Regions from separate parts of the Guyparkeria halophila genome, predicted to be linked through region 2. Evidence: predicted binding sites of a transcription regulator. Region 2 holds the regulator's gene; each other region holds the start of a gene.
What was found. Region 2 encodes sigma-54, which starts transcription at its own class of promoters, with help from an activator protein. Its sites were predicted from a motif close to TGGCANGNTNCNTGCTT; they were not measured.

Region 1 (4,983 bases), 740 kb from region 2:
AATCGGCAGGCCGAGTTCGTCGGCGATGGCAAAGACAATGCCGCCCTTGGCCGTGCCGTCGAGCTTGGTGACGATCAGGCCAGTGAGCTTCACCGCCTGGTTGAACTGCCGGGCCTGGACGAGTGCGTTCTGGCCGATGCTGGCATCGATCACCAGCAGCACCTCGTCGGGTGCCTCGGGTTCGGCCTTGGAGATCACGCGGATCAGCTTGCCGAGTTCGTCCATCAGGCCGGATTGCGTGTGCAGCCGTCCGGCGGTGTCGACGATCAGCAGGTCGCTGTTGCGGGCCTTGGCCGAGCTCACGGCGTCGAAGGCGACCGATGCCGGGTCGCCGCGGCCCGGTTCGCCGATCACGCGCACGTCGTTGCGCTCGCCCCAGCTGATCAGCTGTTCGACGGCCGCCGCGCGGAAGGTATCGGCGGCCGCCAGTGTCACGTCGCGGCCCCCGGCCTTGAAGCGATGCGCGAGCTTGCCGATGCTGGTGGTCTTCCCACCGCCATTGATGCCACAGACCACCATCACGTGCGGTCGCCCCGACTGCCGACGGGCCGGCGGCTCGGTTGGCTGCACCGCCTCAAGACGCTCGACCATCAGGCGGTAGAGGGTCTCGAACAGATGCTCGGGGTCGTTGACGTGCTTGCGGCTGACCTCGTCGGTCAATTCGTCGATCAGGGCCGCGGTGGTTGCCTGACCGACGTCGGCCATGATCAGGCGCGTTTCCAGTTCCTCGATCAGGTCGTCGTCGATCTGTTTCTTGCCGAGGAACAGGTCGCCCAGCCCCTCGGTCAGTCCCGACCGGGTTTTGGCCAGTCGACTGAACAGCGAGCCGGATTGTTCGGGCTTGGGCGCTGCTACGGCAGGCGCTTTGTCGGGGGATGGCGACTCGGTGTCGGTTTCCTGACGCCCGGCGTCGTCATCCCGAGCCGGCGTGGCGGTCGGTGCGCCAGCGTCGGCGGACTCGGCCGGTCGGTCGGTTTGGAGGGCCGATGCAGCGGGCGATGGGGCTGGTTGATCGTTTTCGGCTATCGGTTCGGCGGGAGTCGCTGTGTCATCGCCGCCGGAACCGGCCGCGTTGAGGTCCTGCGGGGTGTCGTCGTGGACCTCGGCGGCTTCGTTCTTGCGCTTCTTGCGTCTGAGAAATCCGAACATGAAATCGATGGTACCTGGGTTCGCGGCCGATGGTTGGCAGGGCGCAGCGGTGCCCCGCATGGCGCCGACGGAGTTTATCATGCAGCCATTGCCCAACGGCGGTGTCCGCCTACCGTTGGCTCATTACCCATAGCGATCGGCAAGGAGAGTCTTCATGCCCAGCACACCGAAGGGGCGCGGCCCGGCGCGTGGCGAGCAGGTGCGCATCATCGGCGGGGAGTGGCGCTCGAGGCGCCTGCGCTTCCCGTCGGCGCGTGATCTCCGCCCGACACCTGATCGTGTACGCGAGACCTTGTTCAACTGGCTGGGGCAGGGCCTGCCGGGGTGGCGGGTGCTCGATCTGTTTGCCGGCAGCGGCGTGCTGGGTATGGAAGCGCTTTCACGCGGGGCCGCGTGGGTGGGGTTCGTCGAGCGTTCGACGCGGGTGGCCAGGGCGCTGGAGGAGAATCTGGCTCGCCTGGATGCCTCGCCGGAACGGTCCTCGGTTTGGGCCATGAATGCCCGCCATTGGTTGTCTGCGGTGCCCGAGACGCTGGATGGGCCGATCGATCTGGTCTTTCTCGACCCGCCGTTCCGTCAACCCGATTTGTTGCAAGGCGCGCTGGATGCCCTGGTCGAGGCACCCTGGCTGGCCGAGGATGCGCGGGTGTTTGTCGAGGGGGCGGCGCTCGAGTCCCTCAGGCTTCCGGGTGGGTTTGTCGTGAGCCGCGAGACGCGGGCAGGGGAGAGCCGCTCGGTATTGCTTGAACGGCGGGTTTGAGGCCTCAGGCGTCGCCCAGCGTCCGCCCGCGACTGCCGGCGTTGTGCTCGGTGCCGCCGGCGGTGTAGAGCGAGCCGGCCGGCTCGTCGCGCTGGATCAAGAAGTCGATCCGCTCGCCGAGGAAATGATCGATGCGCCGTAGGGCCATCAGGTTGGTCTCCGAGAGATCACGGAATCGGCGGGCGGTGCTTTTCAGTTCATCCCAGGTAGCTCGCGCGGATGCGTTCTCGCGTTCCAGTGCCGTTTCGGTGTCGGCCTCACCCACGGACGTCAACCAGTCCAGTCGAGCCTGCTCGGCCGCGGCCAGTGCCTGGTTGTGTTCGCGGATCTGCCGGAACACCTCGTCGAACTCGTCGAGCGACGGGGTTTCCTGGCGTCGCAGCAGGGCGGCGAGCGCCTGATGGTCCTCGAGCAGCGCCCGTGCCGGCTCGAGCATGCCGGCCAGCCAGTCGGTGGGCGAGGGGGATTGATCGGCGGGGGCGCTGGTATCGAACTGGGTCATGTTGGTTGCCTGCTTGGCGTTCCTGCTTGATGTTCACGAATGCCGGGTGTCAGCGTGAGCATACGAATTGCTGGCGCCCAATAGAAGCACCCCGGTCGGGTCATCCCGCCGGGGTGTCTTGTGCCGGGCTTTGCCCGCGCCCTGCTCGTCAAGGAGATTACAGCGTCTCGAACTGGCGCAGCTTCTCGGCGATGCGGCCGGAGTCGATCTGGTACTCGCCCTGGCTGATCAGATCCTTGATGAGATCGACCTTGGCCTGATCGAATGGGGCGGACTCGGCCAGCGCCTGGCCCATTTCCTGGAGCTGGGAAGCCCCGCTGGAGAGCGTCACGGCGTCATCCTCCTTGATGCCCGTCGTCGCGCTGCCGGTTGCCTGTTGGCTCTCGCCCTTGGCCTCGGTCCGACTGCGGGACGAGTCCAGCGAGGAGTTCGGGCCCAGATTGCGCGGGCCGAAGCCGTTGATTTCGTTTGCCATGGTGCTTGATCCTTCCTGTCTCGGACAATGTGTCCGCGCCGTGGCACGGGCCCGGCTGGCAGGCGTCTAGGTTAACTCAAAATGTCCCGTCGCCCTTGAACATCGGCCGGTTGCCGTAAAACTTTAGCGCCGACTGAAATACTTTTGGAAACCGGCACGCATCGTCGCTGTTTTGTCACTAGCTTAACGGCCGATCGCCTCGACCGTGCGACTGTCGATGACGACCGCTTCAATTACCTTGCCGGAGCCGGTGTTCTTCACCTTGACCCGCTGGCCCACGCCGGCGCGGCCCTGGACCTCGCCGGTTGAGCCGACCACGAATCCGCCGTGGCCGACCTGGATGGAGACGAGGTCGCCGCGCTCGACCACCGCGTTGATCCCCAGGTTGTGTGCGGTTACCAATTGACCCGACTGTAGGGGTTGAGTCGCCATCATGCCGACAAGTTCCGCCGGATCGGTGTAGTACTGACGGCGGGCGCGGTTGGCATCCACGGTGGCCAGATCGAGATCCTCGAGACCGAGGACGTCACCGGCGGCCAGCGGGCGGGCGGCAACCACCGCGTGCTGACGCCGGGTGAGTTCGACCGGGACGTAGATGCGCCACGGCGAGTTGCCATGACAACTGACCTTCACCGTTTGACGGCCGCGATTGAGGTTGAGTGGGCGGCCCTCGTTAATTTCCAGTGCCTGGTCGCAAACCCCCAGGCGTAATCGGGGGTCGAGGCGCCCGGCTCTGAGCGTGAGGTGATCGTTGCCGCCACCCTGCGCGTCAAGAAATGCCTCCATGGCCTGGCTGACCTGAATCTGGACGGTCTCAGGGGCGTTGCCCGATTCGGCCAGCGCCAAGGCCGGTGCCAACAACCAGCCGGCCAGAACCACTATCGAACGCAGCAAGGCCTTGCCGGTCAGCGTGTCTTTCGGTTTGGCGGTGACGCGGGAATGACTCATGGGGATGTAATCTTGATCTCGGGTTGCTTGCACCGCGTTTTAAAGCACTTACTATGCCATTCCTTGGGGCGGCCGGTCTTCGCGCGGACGATGTGGCGGTGTGAGCGCAACCCTCCGGTGACTGCGCTACCATGCCGGTACGATGTCGTTGCGGGGCCGTTGACCTGGATGAGTCGGGTCAGCGAGGCCGATTCAGCCAAACCGATTCACCCAGGCCGATGAGGTTGGCTGCGAGGCTAAAGATTGCGCCGACCGGGCCGATACGACGTCTGATTAACCAAGACTCCCCGCCACTTTCTGCGTCACCAGGACAGGACTAGCCGTGAAAAGCAACGTGATGTCATCAGTCGATTCCCGTACCCAGCTCGCCGGTCGCAACCGACTGGAGTTGCTGGTGTTCGGCCTGGGCAACGATCAGCGTTTCGGGATCAATGTGTTCAAGGTCCGCGAGGTGATTCGTTGTCCCAAGCTGACTGACGTGCCGCACTCGGACAGCTCGATTCGCGGGATTGCCGACGTGCGTGGGCACACGATCACCGTCATCGATCTGTCGGAGGCGATCGGCAAGGGGCGCATGACGGACGAGCAGGTGCAGAACGCCTTCGTCATCATCACCGAGTACAACCGTGCCGTGCAGGGGTTCCTGGTGCATTCCGTCGATCGGATCGTCAACCTGTCCTGGAAGGAAGTGCTGACCCCGCCGAGTGGGACCAACAATTCCAACTTCCTGACGGCCGTGGCCCGTATCGACAAGCAACTGGTCGAGATCATCGACGTCGAGCAGATCTTCGCGCGCGTTGTTGGTGTGGCCGACACGGTCTCCGATGACGTGATCGGCGAATACGGCGAGATCGCCAAGGGGTCGGATCTGGTGCTGGTGGTCGACGACTCGGTGGTTGCCCGCAAGCAGGTGGAAAGAACGCTCGAGCAGATGCATCTCAAGTCGGTGGTCACCAAGAACGGCCAGGAGGCAATCGACACGCTCCGGCGCTGGAAGGAGAAGCAGCCCGAGCAACTCGAGCGGCTGGCCATGGTGGTCTCGGACATCGAGATGCCGACGATGGATGGTTACACGCTGACTTCTCTTATCCGCCAGGACTCGCAGCTCAAGGGCATCTACGTCATCCTGCATTCCTCCCTTAGTGGCGT
Region 2 (4,983 bases):
CGGCAGGCGCTCCTTGAGTCGGTCGATTCGGTCGGGCAGGTTGGCCAGCGATTGCTCGGGCGCACGCGCATCGATGCTGATTGCGATCCCCCGGGCGACGATGCCGCCTTCCAGGTAGCTTTCGGCGAGATGGTCGAGCAGGTCCGGCGGCAGGTTGTCGATGCAGTAGAACCCGCTGTCTTCCAGCGCGGCCAGGGCCACGGACTTGCCGGAGCCGGATTGCCCCGTGACGAGTATCAAGCGCGGTAACGGTCTGGTCATGACCAGGGCTCCGGGCTTTCGTCGGGTCGTGGGGGCATCTCGCCGTCGGCGAACAGCCGCGTGATTTGCGGGCTGGCCGGCTGGCCGCCCCGCTGACGTTCCAGATTGCGTTGGCGGACGATGGTTTCCAACAGGACCGCCAGGTTGCGCCCCGGTGCCACCGGCAGGCGCCAGACGGGGATCGTCTGCCCGGCGACCCGCTCGTTGCCGCGGTCGCCGAACAGCCGTTCCTCGGCGCCGATCGTCCGGCCGGCATCGGAGGAATAGAGGTCGACGATCAGACGAAGATATTTGCGGGTCTTGAGGGCGTTGCTGCCAAAGAGTTCCCGGATGTCGACGATACCGATGCCTCGGACTTCGAGCAGGCCGAACAGGCGATCGGGACACGAGCCGGTGACCTCTTCACCGTGTGCGGTAAAGCACGGCGCGTCGTCGGCGATCAGGCGATGCCCGCGGCTGAGGAGTTCGAGTGCCACCTCGCTCTTGCCAATGCCCGCCGAGCCGCGGATCAGCACCCCGAGCCCGCTGACTTCCATGAACACGCCATGGCGCCAGTCCTCGTTGGTGTTGCCACACAGCCGCCGCAGCCGACGAGCGATAGTCTCGTCATCCTCACTGCTGCTCAGGATATGGATATCGGCCGACGCGCTTGGGGCCGTGGCGTGCCGATCAAGCCAGTCGGCGAGCACGTCGGCGTGTGCCCGACTGAGAATGATCACCCGCGGTGAAGCGATCGTCGCGACGGGGCCATTGGCCCGCTGCAGGCACTCTTCACCGCATTGCAGGTAGTGGCGCAGCGCCGGGGAGATCAGCGCGACGCGGGTGGGTATCCAGGGGTTCGCCGGGCCGACCAGGCGCTGGTCGTCGCCAACGGGCGTGTCCCAGCTGTCGGGAAGCGCCTGCTGCCAGTCGCCGTCGCCGGCATTGGAGGGAAGGTGTTGGTAGGTGAAGCTCGGGATCATGGCCTGCCCGTTTGCCGATCAAGGCTCGATGGTCGGGCGAAAGCCCGGTTTAGGGAAGGTCTGCACGACCTTCCCTAGCCGGCAGTCGCCTCCGCGCTGTCCTTGAGCCACTCTACCATCAGCGCCTGGACGCGCTCGGCGCTCTGGGCCCCCATGATCGTGTCCCGCTCGTCGGGATCATTGAGGTGGCGAGCCAGTCGGCCGAGGATTTCCAGGTGTTGCTCCGGGCAGTCCTCGGGGATGACCAAGCCGATCACCAGCGTGACCGGGGCGCCGTCGGGGGCGCCGAAGTCGACGCCTTCGCGCAGCCGTATCAGCGCGCCTCGCGGGGTGAGGATGTCGTCGACTCGGCCGTGAGGCACGGCAATGCCATGCCCGATGGCCGTGCAGCCCAGCCGTTCACGGGCAACCAGGGCCTCGAAGATGCGGGTGGCCTGCTGGCCGCCCAGTTCGTCGTCGGCCAGCAGGCCGGAGAGTACCTCCAGGACACGCTTGCGGCTCTGGTACAGCTCGTCGATCCGGATGTGATGGATCGGAAACAGCTCGGCAGTATTCATTAAGCACCCTGTCGGTCGACTGGCCGCGAGGATCACTCACGGGTCGGGGCGGGAATGGTTGAATCGGCGCGCATCATAGCGTGTTGCGCCGGCTGTGCAACACCGATTCCGACATGGTGACGGGAGCAATTCGTGCGCTTCTCTCGTCATCCGCCGGCGATCACGCCGGCGGGGGCGGCTCAGCGGTGGCTGGTCAGCTTTTCCTTGTGCTTGACGATCTGCCGGTCGAGCTTGTTGATCATGGCATCGATGGAGGCGTACATATCGTCGGTGACCGCCTCGGCGTGCATGTCCTGACCGCTGACGTGCAGGTTGGCCTCGGCCTTCTGCGCTTCCTTGCGCTCCACGGTCAGAATGACGTGGATATCCACCAGTTTGTCGAAGTGACGCTCAAGACGAGTGAACTTCTCGTGGACGTGGGCCTTGAGGGCCTCGGTAACGTCGACGTGATGACCGGTGATGTCTATCTGCATGTGCCGCTCCTTATAAGTGCGTTATATCAGTCGCTTGCGGTCGGTTGATGAGGCGATCCCCATCGCCTCGCGGTATTTGGCGATCGTCCGTCGCGCGACGTCGATCCCCTCGTCTCCAAGCATGGTCGCAATCTTGGCGTCGCTCAAGGGCTTCTTGGGATTTTCTTCTTCGACCAGCTTCTTGATGCGTGCCCGGATGGCCGTGGCGGAGCATTCGCCGCCGTCGCTGGTGCCGACGTGGCTGGAGAAGAAATACTTGAACTCGAACACGCCCCGGGGGGTGAGCATGTACTTGTTGGTGGTCACCCGGCTGACCGTGGACTCGTGCAGCTCGAGTGTCTCGGCGATCTCGCGCAGGACCAGGGGTTTCATGGCGATCTCGCCCTGTTCGAAGAACTCGATCTGCCGACGCACGATCTCGCGGGCCACGTTCAGCAGCGATTCGTTGCGGCTCCTGAGGCTCTTGATGAACCAGCGCGCCTCCTGCAGGTGGTTGCGGATGTAGGTGGCATCCTTGCCCCGGCTGGAGCGGTCGATCAGTCCGGCGTAGGTCTGGTTTACTCGCAGTCGGGGCGCGATTTCCGGGTTGAGGTCGACATGCCAGCCATCCTCGCGATGGGTCACGACCACGTCCGGCTTGATGTAGTCGGCTGCCGTGTCGCCGATGGCCAGCCCCGGGCGGGGATCGAGCATCTGGATCAGTCTCAGCGCCGCCTCGAGGCGTTCGCGGCTGATGCCCAGGCCCTTGGTGACCTGCGGCAGTTCACGTCGTGCGATTGCCTCGAGCCAGTCGCCCTCCAGCACGGCGCGGGCATCGGCGGCGGCCGGGTCGTCGCCGTGGCGCTGGTCGATCTGGATGACCAGGCACTCGGCCAGCGAGCGGGCACCGACGCCTACCGGGTCGAGACGCTGGATGTAGTGAAGCGTGGCCTCGACTTCCTCGACATCGATGCCCGGCAGTTCCTTATCGAGCAGGGCGACGAGCTCCTCGAGTGATTCCTCGAGATAGCCGGACGGTTCGATCGATTCGATCAGTGCCGTGGCGATGCGGCGATCAGTCTCCGACAGCGTGGCCAGATGGATCTGGCTCAGGAGGTGATCGCGCAGATTGTCCTCCCCGGTCGACTGGGTCGCGAAGGGGTCGTAGTCATCGCCGGGCGTGTTGGCACTCAGGGAGGTGCTGCCGTCTGACTCGTAGTAGTCCTCCCAGGATGAGTCCACGACCAGGTCGTCGTCCGCCGACTTGTCCTTGCGGTCCTCGAGCAGTTCCTCGCCCGCCTGCGCGCCAGGGTCCTGCTCCTCGGCGGTGTCCGGCTCGGCGGTGTCTTCTTCCGGGTGCTCCTCCTCGGCGACCTCGAGCAGCGGGTTGCTGTCGAGTGCCTGCTGGATCTCGAGGCTCAGTTCCAGGGTGGAGAGCTGCAGCAACCGAATCGACTGCTGCAGCTGCGGCGTCATCGCCAGCGACTGGCCCAGGCGAAGCTCGAGTCCTGCCTTCATGCCGGCCATGTCGGGCCTCCCGCGGTTGCAAAAACGCCGAGCTGGTGGCGAGCGAGGGGAATGGCTGCCATGGGGATTGCCGAGCCCGGCAACAGGCAATGAGAGGGGTGTGCGCACGCAATTTGCATAAGATCGAGTTTAGCCGATCGGAGGCGCACTGTGCCAGCGATTTCGCCCGGAGTGCCGCCCACGAAATCGCTTCGTCCCGGTTCGTCTCGGGGTGATTACAGGGTGAAATCGTGGCCGAGGTAGACGTCGCGCACCGATTGGTTCGCCAGCAATTGCTCGGCCGTGCCGTGCGCCAGGATCGTGCCGTCGGAGACGATGTAGGCCCGTTTGCACACGCCGAGGGTTTCGCGCACGTTGTGGTCGGTGATCAGGACACCGATCCCGCGATCCCGCAGGTGCTCGATGATGCGCTGGATATCGATCACCGAGATGGGGTCGATGCCGGCGAACGGTTCGTCGAGCAGCATGGCGCGGGGGTTGGCGGCGAGCGCCCGGGCGATCTCCACGCGACGACGCTCGCCCCCGGACAGGGATTGGCCCTTGGAGTCGGCGATGTGCGTGATGTGGAGTTCTTCGAGCAGCTCGTCGAGCGCGCGTCGGCGGGTGGCGCGGTCGAGATCGCGGCGCAGCTCGAGAATGGCGAGGATGTTCTCGCGCACGGTCAGCTTGCGAAATACCGAGGGTTCCTGCGGCAGGTAACCCAGCCCGAGGTGGGCGCGCCGGTCGATCGGCGTGTGCGTGATGTCGCGGCCATCGAGATGGACCGCGCCCTGATCGACGCCGACCAGGCCGACGATCATGTAGAAGCTGGTCGTCTTGCCGGCCCCGTTGGGACCGAGCAGGCCCACGATCTCGCCTGCCTCGACGCTCAACGACACATCGCGCACCACCGGGCGAGCGCCGTAACTCTTCGACAGGCTGTGGACCTCGAGCAGGGCCGGAGCCCGCTTTGGGGTAGCCTCAGGGCGCGAGTGGGCGGTCGCCTCGGTCATGGTTGCCTCAGTCCCCACTGTTGGCGTCTTTCGTGTTGCGCGGCTGCAGGGTCATCTCGACACGGGCGTTGCCGCCTTCCTCGCCGGCTTCGACCACCTCGGTGCCGAGATCGTAGGTGATGCGATCGGAGCGAATCTCGTCACCCGTGCGCTTGAGCCACGCCTCGCCGGTCAGAACGACCGAGCCCTCGGCGGTGCGGTAGTCGGCCTCGCGTGCTTCGCCCTCGACCCA
Region 3 (4,983 bases), 510 kb from region 2:
CCGTCGGCGTCGATGGCCTCGAGGACGCTGGTTTCCCCGACCTGGAAGCAGGAACAGACGATCGGGCCGGTATCGGGCATCGCTTCGGCGGGGCGACCGGCCAGCAGGCCGAGTCGCTGGGTGAGCGAGAGCGCCTCCGAACGGATCAGGTCGGCGAGCCACTCGCGCGAGGGCAGTTCGGGGTCGGCGGCGACGAACAGCACCGCGGTCACCCGGCCGTCGACCAGCCGGGCGGCGCGGAACGGGCCCGCACTGTCCTCGTAGGTCTGCCACTCGCCGTCCGCGCCGATCACGTCACGGGCCCACTGCGTCCAGTCGCCGACCGCTTCGCGACCGGCGATCTCGTAGCGCGTGCCGCCATCGATCGGGATACGCGCCCAGTAGTCGGCCGTGAGCGGTGCGATGGGCTCGCGGCTGAGCAGCGTGGCGAACCAGTTGGCCGCGAACGGACGGATGGCGACGGTGGCGTGCTTGGATTCGGGCTGCCCCGAGTGCGGGTCGACGTGCGTCGGGATCAGTGCGCCGACCCGGGCGCTGTGGCTGTACTGGGCGTTCCAGTGCATCGGCACGAACAGCGCGCCCGGCGCCTGCGCTCTGGTGAGGCGAACCCGGCCGACATAGCGACCGTGCTCGCCGATGACCTCGGCCAGCCGTCCCTCCGCGAGCCCGTGGCGGTCGGCGTCGTCCGGGTGGATCTCGACGAACGGTTCGTCGATGTGCTGCATCAGCCGCGCCGCCTTGGCGGTGCGGGTCATGGTGTGCCACTGATCACGAATCCGGCCGGTGTTCATCACCAGCGGTCGTTCGGCCGAGATGGTGCTTGCCGGCGCGGTGGAGGTGATGGCGACGAAACGGGCCCGACCGGATGGCGTGAAGAAACGGCCGTCCTCGAACAGGCGCTGGCGGCCCCGGCCGGTGGCCGGGTCGATCGGCCAGCGCACCGGGGCGAGCCGGTCGTATTCGGCGTCGCTCAACCCGGCGAGCGCGGCGATATCGAAATCGCGGCTGCCGTCGTTCTCGTAGCCGGACAGTGCGGCGTGCTCGCGGAAGATCTCGGTCGGTCCCTGGTAGGCGAAGGCCTCGGCAAAGCCCAGCCGGCGGGCCACCTCGCAGATCGTCCACCAGTCGTGACGTGCCTCGCCGGGCGGCTCGATAAAGCCGCGCTGGCGGGAGATGCAGCGCTCGGAATTGGTGACCGTGCCGTCCTTCTCCGCCCAGCTGGTCGCCGGCAGGAGCACGTCGGCGCAGGCGGTGGTGTCGGTCTCCTGCATGCAGTCGGAGACCACCACCAACGGGCAGCGCTGCAGCGCCTCGCGCACCCGGTCGGATGCCGGTAGGCTGACCACGGGGTTGGTGGCCATGATCCAGATCGCCTTGATCTGCCCGGATTCGACCGCCTCGAACAGGTCGGTGGCCTTCAGTCCGGGTGAGGTGGCCATGCCGGGCGATTGCCAGAATCGCCCGACGCGCTCGATGGCGCCCGGCTGCTCGAAGTCCATGTGCGCGGCCAGTTGGTTGGCTAGTCCGCCGACCTCGCGCCCGCCCATGGCGTTGGGCTGGCCGGTGATCGAGAACGGTCCCATGCCCGGCGCGCCGATGCGTCCGGTGGCCAGATGGCAGTTGATGATGGCGTTCGACTTGTCCGAGCCGCTCGTGGACTGGTTCACGCCCTGCGAGTAGACCGTGACCGTGCGCTCGTGGTCGGCGAACCAGTCAAAAAAGGTCTGCAGCTCGTCGACGGTGACGCCGGTCGAGCGGGCGACCGCCTCGATGTCGGGCGCCTCGCGGTGGGCGCGGGCAATGGCCTGATCGAATCCCTCGGTATGTGCCTCGATATAGGCCGCGTCGATCGCGTCGCGTTCGGAGAGGTTGGCGAGCAGGCCGTTGAACAGGAACGCGTCGCTGCCCGGGGCGATGGCCAGATGCAGGTCGGCGATGTCGCAGGTGGCGGTGCGGCGCGGGTCGATCACCACCACCCGCATCTCGGGGCGGGCGCGCTTGGCCGCGACCAGGCGCTGGTAGGTGACCGGGTGGGTCCAGGCGGCGTTCGAGCCGACCAGCACCACCAGGTCGGCGCATTCGATGTCCTCGTAGCAGGTGGGCACGGTGTCGGTGCCGAAGGCCCGCTTGTAACCCACCACCGCCGAGGCCATGCACAGGCGCGAGTTGGTGTCGATATTGGCCGTGCCGATGAAGCCCTTCATCAGCTTGTTGGCGACGTAGTAGTCCTCGGTGAGCAGCTGGCCGGAGACGTACATGGCCACGGCATCGGGGCCGTGCTCGTCGATGACGCGGCGAAAGCCGTCGGCGACGGTATCGAGCGCGGTATCCCAGTCCACGGCCACACCGTCGACCTGCGGCACCCGCATGCGCCCGGCAGGATCAACGGTCTCGTGCAGGGCCGAGCCCTTGACGCACAGCCGGCCGAGGTTGGCCGGGTGGTCCTGGCTGCCCGCCACGCCCACCAGTCGCCCGTCGTCCAGATGGGCATCGACGCCGCAGCCGACGCCGCAGTAGGGACAGGTTGTCTTGACGGTCTCGTGCATGATTCGCTCGCAAACAAAAAAGGCGCCCGATCCGGCGTGGCCGTGAAGCCACGCGGAACGGACGCCTTTGTCCAGTTCGATGTGTTCGCCCCGCCGTTGGGACGCTTGTCTCTGTTAAAGCAGGGTTCGTGCCATTCGCTTCAGTGCCAACAATCAATCACTTGGCGTATGCGTGGGCCGATTCGCTGCCATTTTTGCACCAGCGCCGATCTCGATCGCCGGGCGCTTGATCCATCCTGGTGCGCGCTCGAACGGGTCACACGCCGGGCTGGGCGACCTGCACCCGGTCGCCGACAATGCGTACGGCGTAGCTGCCGGCACTGACGTCCTCTTCGAGGCAGCTGCCGTCGGTGAGACGGTAGTGCTGCTTGTGCAGCGGCGAGGCGACCACGAGTTCACCCCCGATATCGCCGACGATGCCGCGGGAGAGGACGTTGGCGTGGCCCAGCGGGTCCCAGTTGCCGATGGCGTACACGGACGGCTCGGCGTAGGGAATCAGGAACAGGGCGATCTGGCGCTTGCCGACCAGGGCGGCGACGCCGGAGTGCGGGACGAGATCGTCCAGGCCGCAGATGTCGATCCAGGTGGTTTCGGTGCGTTCTGCCACGGTCATGTTCATGCCTCCTCGGCCATGGTATGGGCGAGGGTCTCGTGCCCGGCCCGCTCGCGTTTCTCGTCGGCGGTCGCCGGGCGGACCTGGCCGCGTTCCTCGACGAACAGCACGTTGTCGTCCGGTGCGTCGGAATTGACGAAGCTGCGGAAGCGCTTGAGCTTCTCGGGGTCGTCCAGCGTGCTCTTCCATTCGCACTGGTAGCTGTCGACCACCGCCTGCATCTGGGTCTCCAGCTCCGCGCCGATGCCGAGCCGGTCGTCGATGACCACCTCGCGCAGGTAGTCGAGCCCGCCCTCGAGGTTCTCCAGCCAGACGCTGGTGCGCTGCAGCCGGTCGGCGGTCTTGATGTAGAACATCAGCAGCCGGTCGATGTAGCGGATCAAGTGCTCGTCATCGAGGTCGGTGGCGAACAGGTCGGCGTGGCGCGGCTTCATGCCGCCATTGCCGCAGACGTAGAGGTTCCAGCCGTTCTCGGTGGCGATCACGCCGATATCCTTGCTCTGTGCCTCGGCGCATTCGCGGGTGCAGCCGGAGACGGCGAATTTGAGCTTGTGCGGCGAGCGCAGGCCCTTGTAGCGGTTCTCGATGTGGATCGCCATGCCCACCGAGTCCTGTACGCCGTAGCGGCACCAGGTCGAGCCGACGCAGGACTTCACCGTGCGCACCGACTTGCCGTAGGCATGCCCGGTCTCGAAGCCCGCCGCGATCAGTTCCTCCCAGATCGGCGGCAGCTGTTCCTTGCGCGCGCCGAACAGGTCGATGCGTTGACCGCCGGTGATCTTGGTGTACAGGCCGTACTTCTGCGCGACATGGCCGAGGACGATCAGCTTCTCGGCGGTGATCTCGCCGGCCGGCACGCGCGGTACGATCGAGTAGCTGCCGTCCTTCTGCATGTTGGCCAGATAGGTGTCGTTGGTGTCCTGCAGCGGCTGGTGCATCGGTTCGAGCACGTGCTCGTTCCAGACCGAGGCGAAGATCGAGGCGGCCGCCGGCTTGCAGATCTCGCAGCCCAGACTCTGGCCATGGCCCCGGCCGTGGCGCTCGAGCAGTTCGCCGAAGCTGCGAATGCCGCCGACGCGCACCAGGTGGTAGAGCTCGGCGCGGGTGTGCGGGAAGTGCTCGCAGATGTCGGTGTTGACCTCCATGCCGCGCTTGGCCAGCTCGCAGTCGACCGTCGACTTGAGCAGCGCCGCACAGCCGCCGCAGCCGGTCGAGGCCTTGGTGGTGCCCTTGATGTCGCCCAGATTGGCGCAGCCGCCATCGATCGCCTCGATGATGCCGCCCTTGGTGACGTTGTGGCAGGAGCAGATCGTGGCGGTCTCCGGTAGGGCATCTGGCCCCAGGACCGGCGGGCCGTCACCGGCCGGTGCGATCAGCGACTCGGGATGTTCGGGCAGATCGAGACCGTTGAGGGCGTACTGGAGCAGGGTGTCGTAGTCGGCGGTGTCGCCCACCAGCACTGCGCCGATCAGCTTGTCCTCGAGCACCACCAGCCGCTTGTAGGTGGCGTCCGGCTCGTTGATGCTGGCGTAGGTCTGCGCGCCGGGCGTGCGGGCGTGGGCATCGCCGATCGAGCCCACCTCGACGCCGAGGAGCTTGAGCTTGGTGCTCATGTCCGCGCCGGTGAAGGCGGCGGTCTCATCCGGCCTGGTGAGCTGCTTCACGGCCACGTCGGCCATGGCATAGCCCGGGCCGACCAGGCCGAACACCTGGCCGTTCCACAGTGCGCACTCGCCGATGGCGAGAATGGCCGGGTCGGAGGTGCGGCACTGGTCGTCGACGACGATGCCGCCGCGCTCGCCCACCGCGATACCGGCCTCGCGG
Region 4 (4,983 bases), 500 kb from region 2:
TCCGTTGGGCATAAAAAAAGCGCTCACGTACCGGGGGTGTTACCCGGATGCGTGAGCGCCGTTGCTCGATCTGATTGGTTGCTCTCACCGCCGTTGGCGGAGCGTGCCCCATTCAATGCATGGGCTGTGCCAGACTTTTTAATGACAGTAAAACAAAGGGTTGCGTATTTCTTCCTCGGCGGGGTGGTCGCTTGTTGCCCCATGAGGCGTCATGTCGCTCGCCATCGTGGTGCAGTGAGCACCGCTGTCAGCCGGACGGATCGAAGGTTCGTCCGTCGAGAAAGCGGTCCGCGCCCAGGGTCTGTCCGCTGTCGTCCTGCCAGTTGGCCGGGTGGTCGCCCTCGCGCTTGCTGCGTTCGGCGGGCAGGGGCTCACCCAGTTCCTGCATCAGCTCGCGGTAGGGGCGGTCGTCGAACACCTCGGCGGCCAGCCGGGCGGTGTCCGGGCTCTGCTCACCGGCGAGATCGCCGTCCAGGCGCAGTTGCTCGAGCATCCACATTGCCTGCGACCACCAGGGGTAGTTGGCCGCGTAGCGATGGAAGACGTTGAAATCGGGCAGTTCGACGATCGGCTCGTCCCGGCCCATACGCAGTTGCCCGGCGAGCGACGGGGTGATGGCGTCCTCGGGGGCGTCGATCACGTGTGCCTCGGCGATCATCCGGGCCGCATCGAGCCGGTTCGCCGGCTCGTCCAGCCAGGCACAGGCCTCGTAGAGGGCGGCCATCAACGCCTTGAGCGTCTGCGGGTGGGCCTCGGCCCAGGCACGGGTCACGCCGAGGACCTTCTCGGGGCTGTTGTTCCAGATCTCGTAGCCGGTGATCGCGATGTGTCCCGCCCCCTGCTGGACGGCAAGGGTGTTCCACGGTTCGCCGACACAGAAGCCGTCGACATGGCCCTGGTCGAGGTTGGCGACCATCTGCGGTGGCGGGATCACCACGATGCGCACGTCGCGATCGGGCTCGATACCGTGATGCTTGAGCCACAGCCGCAGCTGCAGCGTGTGCATGGAATAGGGGAACACCGTGGCGAAGGTGCGTTTGGCCAGTCCTTCAGCCCGTTCGCGGCTCACCAGCTGCTTGAGCGCGCGGCCCAGGGCCTCGGGATCACTGTCGCCTGCCTGTTCCAGCAGCTCGCGATGCAGGCTGGCCGACAGGGTGATGGCGTTGCCGTTGAGGTTGAGGACGAACGGGGCCAGCATCGCCTTGGTCACCGAGCCCAGTCCGGCCGTGCAGGCCAGCGGCATGGGGGCGAGCATCTGCGCGCCGTCGAGCTCGCCGATGATCACCCGGTCGCGGATGTTGGCCCAGGACACCTCGCGCTTAAGCTCCACGTTGATCCCCCACTTCTGGAACAGGCCCTGCTCGCGGGCAACGATCAGCGGGGCACAGTCGGTCAGGGGGATGAAGCCGAGCGCCAGGCGGGGCTTCTCGGGCTGGTAGGTCGTCTTGTGGGTCGGGTGCATGCCGTGCCTCTCAGATGCCGTCGTCGCCGACGAGATCGAATACCGCGATCACGTTGCGCGCCGTCTCGACCAGTCGCTGATTGCGGTCCATCGCCATCTTGCGCATGGCGTGGTAGGCCTGGGTTTCGTCGAAGTCGCGATGCTTCATCAAAAGGCCCTTGGCCTTCTCGATCAGCTTGCGGTCCTCGAGCTGGGTGCGGGTCTCGTCGAGCTCGTTACGCAGGGCCTGAAATTCGCGGAATCGGGCGACGGCGACATCGACGATCGGTCGGACCCGTTCGGCGCGCATGCCGTCGGAGACGTAGGCGCTTACCCCGGCCTTGATCGCCCGGGCAATGCTCTCCTCGCTGTCCTCTTCGGAGAACAGGACGATGGGGCGGGGGTTGTCGCGCGAGACCACGGACATGTTTTCCAACGCGTCGCGGTCGGGTGATTCGATGTCGATGATCACCACGTCCGGCTGGTGGACCTCGACCTCCTGCACAAGCCGCTCGACGCTGGCCAGTCGGGCCACCACCTCGTGCCCGGCATCCTGCAGGGACTGTTCGACGATCGCGGCGCGACCGCGATCCTGATCGATGAGCATCACGCGCATGGCTCGGTGGGCATTTGTTGTCGTTCCTCGGGATGATGTCGCCGCGTCACGGCATGCCGGTGTGGCATCGCGCGGCGACGGCGCTTGCCGCCCTTTGAGCAACTCCCATGCCAGCCGACGGGGCGACGCGGTGGCGCGCTTGCCCGCCGCCGGTGCATTGATGGGCAGCAGCCTGCCGGTGCAGTCTGCCGAGCCGGCGCACCGGCGCGGTGCAACCAGCGTGCTGTCTAGCGGCGCGACGCGATATAGCGGCGCCAGGCGCCCAGTTCGATGATCTCGGTCGCGCCCTCGGGGGCAATCGGCTCGGCGATGAAGCCCGGCACCTCGCGGCCGTCGGCGAGCGTGAGCTTGCCGATGCCGAGCGGGGTGGGAATACCGGCGACGAACGAACCGAACAGGCTTGCGGGCACGTTCCAGACCTCCACGTCGATGGCCTTGCCGCCATCGGTGACGCGCACCAGCCCGGGGCGTTCGGGCGGGCCACCCGCCAGGGCGTAGAAGCGGTACTCGGGAGCGGTGTGGGTGGTTTCGGCCAGCCGGGCGCGACGCTCGGTCAGCTGCCTTTGCGTGTCGAGGCCGGTATCACAGGCCCGTGTGGCGTCGGCCCCGGGTTAGATCGGCTGGTTCACCCGCCACGGCGAAGGAGCGGTTGTTGGCGTCGAGTCGATCGACACCGGCGAGCGGAAACCGGACCGTTTTGTTCGTTCGCCGTTATGGTCCGTGGACCGGGACAACGAGTCATGGCGATGTCGGCCGGCTAGCGCCGATCGAGTTGGCCGGCGTGGCTACGCCGGTTCTCAGATAGCGGCGCGCCAGGGTGGGAATGAGCCTATGTCGGGCGACCCCCGACGGACTGTTACAGCATCCACTCGATCGGCATCAGCGAGAAGAACCACGTCACCGCGCGCTTGAGCGGACCGGCGCCCGGTTCGTTGGGGTGGGTGGTGACGCCGTCGTCGGTCTGTTCCAGCCAGCGAATCTCGCCATGCTCCAGTTTTAGCCGGTAGGCACTCGTAGGTACGTGCATCTCGAAGGTATGGCTGATCGCCCGGGCCAGGTCCGGACTGTCGATGACGAACCCGAGTTCGGTATTGAGTAGTACCGAACGGGGATCGACGTTATAGGACCCGATGAATACCTGCCGGTCGTCCACCACGACGGCCTTGGCGTGCAGGGTGGTCGCCGGGCTGCCGAAAGGCCCGGCGCCCTCCGGCCGTGGTTCTTCCTCCGCGACCCGCCGCATCTCGAACAGCTCCACCCCGGCCTCGAGCAGCGGGCGCCGGTAGCGGGCGTAGCCGGTGTGTGCCGGGGCCATGTCGGTCGCGTCGAGCGAGTTGGTCAATACGCGCACTCGGACGCCCTGGCGAGCGAGTGAGATCAGGTCGTCGGTGAGCGTCGGGGTGGGGACGAAGAACGAGGAGATGATGTCGAGCGACTGTTCCGGTGAACGCAGTTGCTCGCGCAGCGAGAGGGTAAGGAGCTCGTTGGGATCGTGTTCGCCCAGCCCCTTGGTCGGCGGGTCGATCACCAGCCGTGTGGGTGCCCATTCCAGTCCCAGCTGCCCGTTGAGCAACTGGTCGACGACGTAGTTCTCGCGCACCGCCACCATCAGATCCTCGGCCTGCGGGTCGAGTGCGATGGCATCGGCCTTGAAGTCGAGCGTTTCCCGGGTTTCGGCGGCCGCCTCGTCTTCTGGGGTGGGCAGGATGCGGTCGGCCGGATAGGCCGAGCGGCTTTGCCAGTACCGATCGAAGCCGCGCGAGACCTCGTCGACCACGGGCCCCACGGCGAGGATGTCGAGATCCGAGAACAAGAAGCCGTCGGTCGAACCGAAATAGCTGTCGCCGATATTGCGCCCGCCGCTGATCAGCGCCTGGTTGTCGGCGATGAGGACCTTGTTGTGCATGCGACGGTTGGCCCGATTGAAGTCGGTGAGAAAGCCGATCCAGCGGGCATCGCGTGTCATGAACGGATTGAACAGCCGTACAGCGATGTTGGGGTGGTCGTGCAGGGCGGCCAGTTCGGCATCCAGTTGCCGGGTGCCCTGGTCGTCGAGCAGCAACCGCACGCGCACCCCTCGGTCGGCGGCATCCAGTAGTTCGCGCAGCAGCAGGGTGCCGGAGCGATCGGCGTACCAGATGTAGTACTGCAGATCGAGGCTGCGCTGGGCGGTACGCGCCAGGTGGGTCAGCGCCGCGAAGGTCATCACCGGATCCGACAGCAGGTACACCCCGGTCTTTCCCGGGTGGGCGGCCTTCTGCGGAGCAAGCGCGTCGCCCAGCGGCGTGGCACGCGCCTCAGCCGGCGGGAGGGTGACACTGACGTGGCGACCCTCCAGCGGGGGCAGGGCGCAGCCGGTCAGCACCAGGGCGAGCAGGGCAACGCGCCCCATCTGTCGTATCGGCATTCCCTTGATCAATCGCGAATCCTCCTCGGTTGTTCGCGGATCTAGCCTTTCGATGATTCCACGAATGTCGGTCTGCCGTCATGGACTTGCCGTGCAGCGCATGTGGTTGGAGGCAAGGACGCGGGCGGGGTTCCGGCTGAGCGGGAAACGGGGTGCATTCGACGGGCCTGGGTGGCACAATCGCGCCCCTTTAGACAGTTCGTTTGCTGGCTTATCAATAGCCGACCTTGTTCGGTTGGGGAAAATCCTCGCAAAACCCTAAAGTTTTCCCCCGTAAACTCGATAACCCACAATATCTGAATGAACGGATGTATGGCCCCGGCCCGCCACTGCATCCGATGGTCGTCACGCCCCACGTTGTTCCCCTTAGAGTAGTCACTGATTCATGCGCAATAACCTGCCCGTCTCCGATACCGAATACACCTTTCCTGCCGGGGAGCGCTTGGTGTCGACCACCGATCTCCAAGGTCGGATCACGTATTGCAACGAGGCGTTCGTCAATATCAGCGGCTATTCACG

Region 1: the regulator sigma-54 is predicted to act here: its motif matches at 3,877-3,893, upstream of flgA (flagellar basal body P-ring formation chaperone FlgA).
Region 3: the regulator sigma-54 is predicted to act here: its motif matches at 2,664-2,680, upstream of SR882_RS05055 (nitrate reductase).
Region 4: the regulator sigma-54 is predicted to act here: its motif matches at 2,154-2,170, upstream of SR882_RS05095 (ANTAR domain-containing response regulator).

The regions. Positions count from the first base shown of each region.
Region 1 is NZ_CP140153.1:868,088-873,070, forward strand. It holds gene ftsY (signal recognition particle-docking protein FtsY) at 1-1,149, opposite strand, end outside; gene rsmD (16S rRNA (guanine(966)-N(2))-methyltransferase RsmD) at 1,304-1,909, shown strand; gene flgN (flagellar export chaperone FlgN) at 1,914-2,411, opposite strand; gene flgM (flagellar biosynthesis anti-sigma factor FlgM) at 2,569-2,886, opposite strand; gene flgA (flagellar basal body P-ring formation chaperone FlgA) at 3,070-3,834, opposite strand; gene SR882_RS04080 (chemotaxis protein) at 4,157-4,983, shown strand, end outside.
Region 2 is NZ_CP140153.1:1,606,188-1,611,170, reverse strand. It holds gene rapZ (RNase adapter RapZ) at 1-261, opposite strand, end outside; gene SR882_RS07320 (HPr(Ser) kinase/phosphatase) at 258-1,223, opposite strand; gene SR882_RS07315 (PTS sugar transporter subunit IIA) at 1,298-1,780, opposite strand; gene hpf (ribosome hibernation-promoting factor, HPF/YfiA family) at 1,960-2,253, opposite strand; gene SR882_RS07305 (RNA polymerase factor sigma-54) at 2,275-3,750, opposite strand; gene lptB (LPS export ABC transporter ATP-binding protein) at 3,975-4,751, opposite strand; gene lptA (lipopolysaccharide transport periplasmic protein LptA) at 4,759-4,983, opposite strand, start outside.
Region 3 is NZ_CP140153.1:1,092,800-1,097,782, forward strand. It holds gene SR882_RS05055 (nitrate reductase) at 1-2,546, opposite strand, end outside; gene nirD (nitrite reductase small subunit NirD) at 2,803-3,159, opposite strand; gene nirB (nitrite reductase large subunit NirB) at 3,162-4,983, opposite strand, start outside.
Region 4 is NZ_CP140153.1:1,103,164-1,108,146, forward strand. It holds gene SR882_RS05090 (CmpA/NrtA family ABC transporter substrate-binding protein) at 248-1,462, opposite strand; gene SR882_RS05095 (ANTAR domain-containing response regulator) at 1,473-2,048, opposite strand; partial or broken gene SR882_RS05100 (allophanate hydrolase-related protein) at 2,285-2,626, opposite strand; gene SR882_RS05105 (phospholipase D family protein) at 2,914-4,464, opposite strand; gene SR882_RS05110 (methyl-accepting chemotaxis protein) at 4,850-4,983, shown strand, end outside.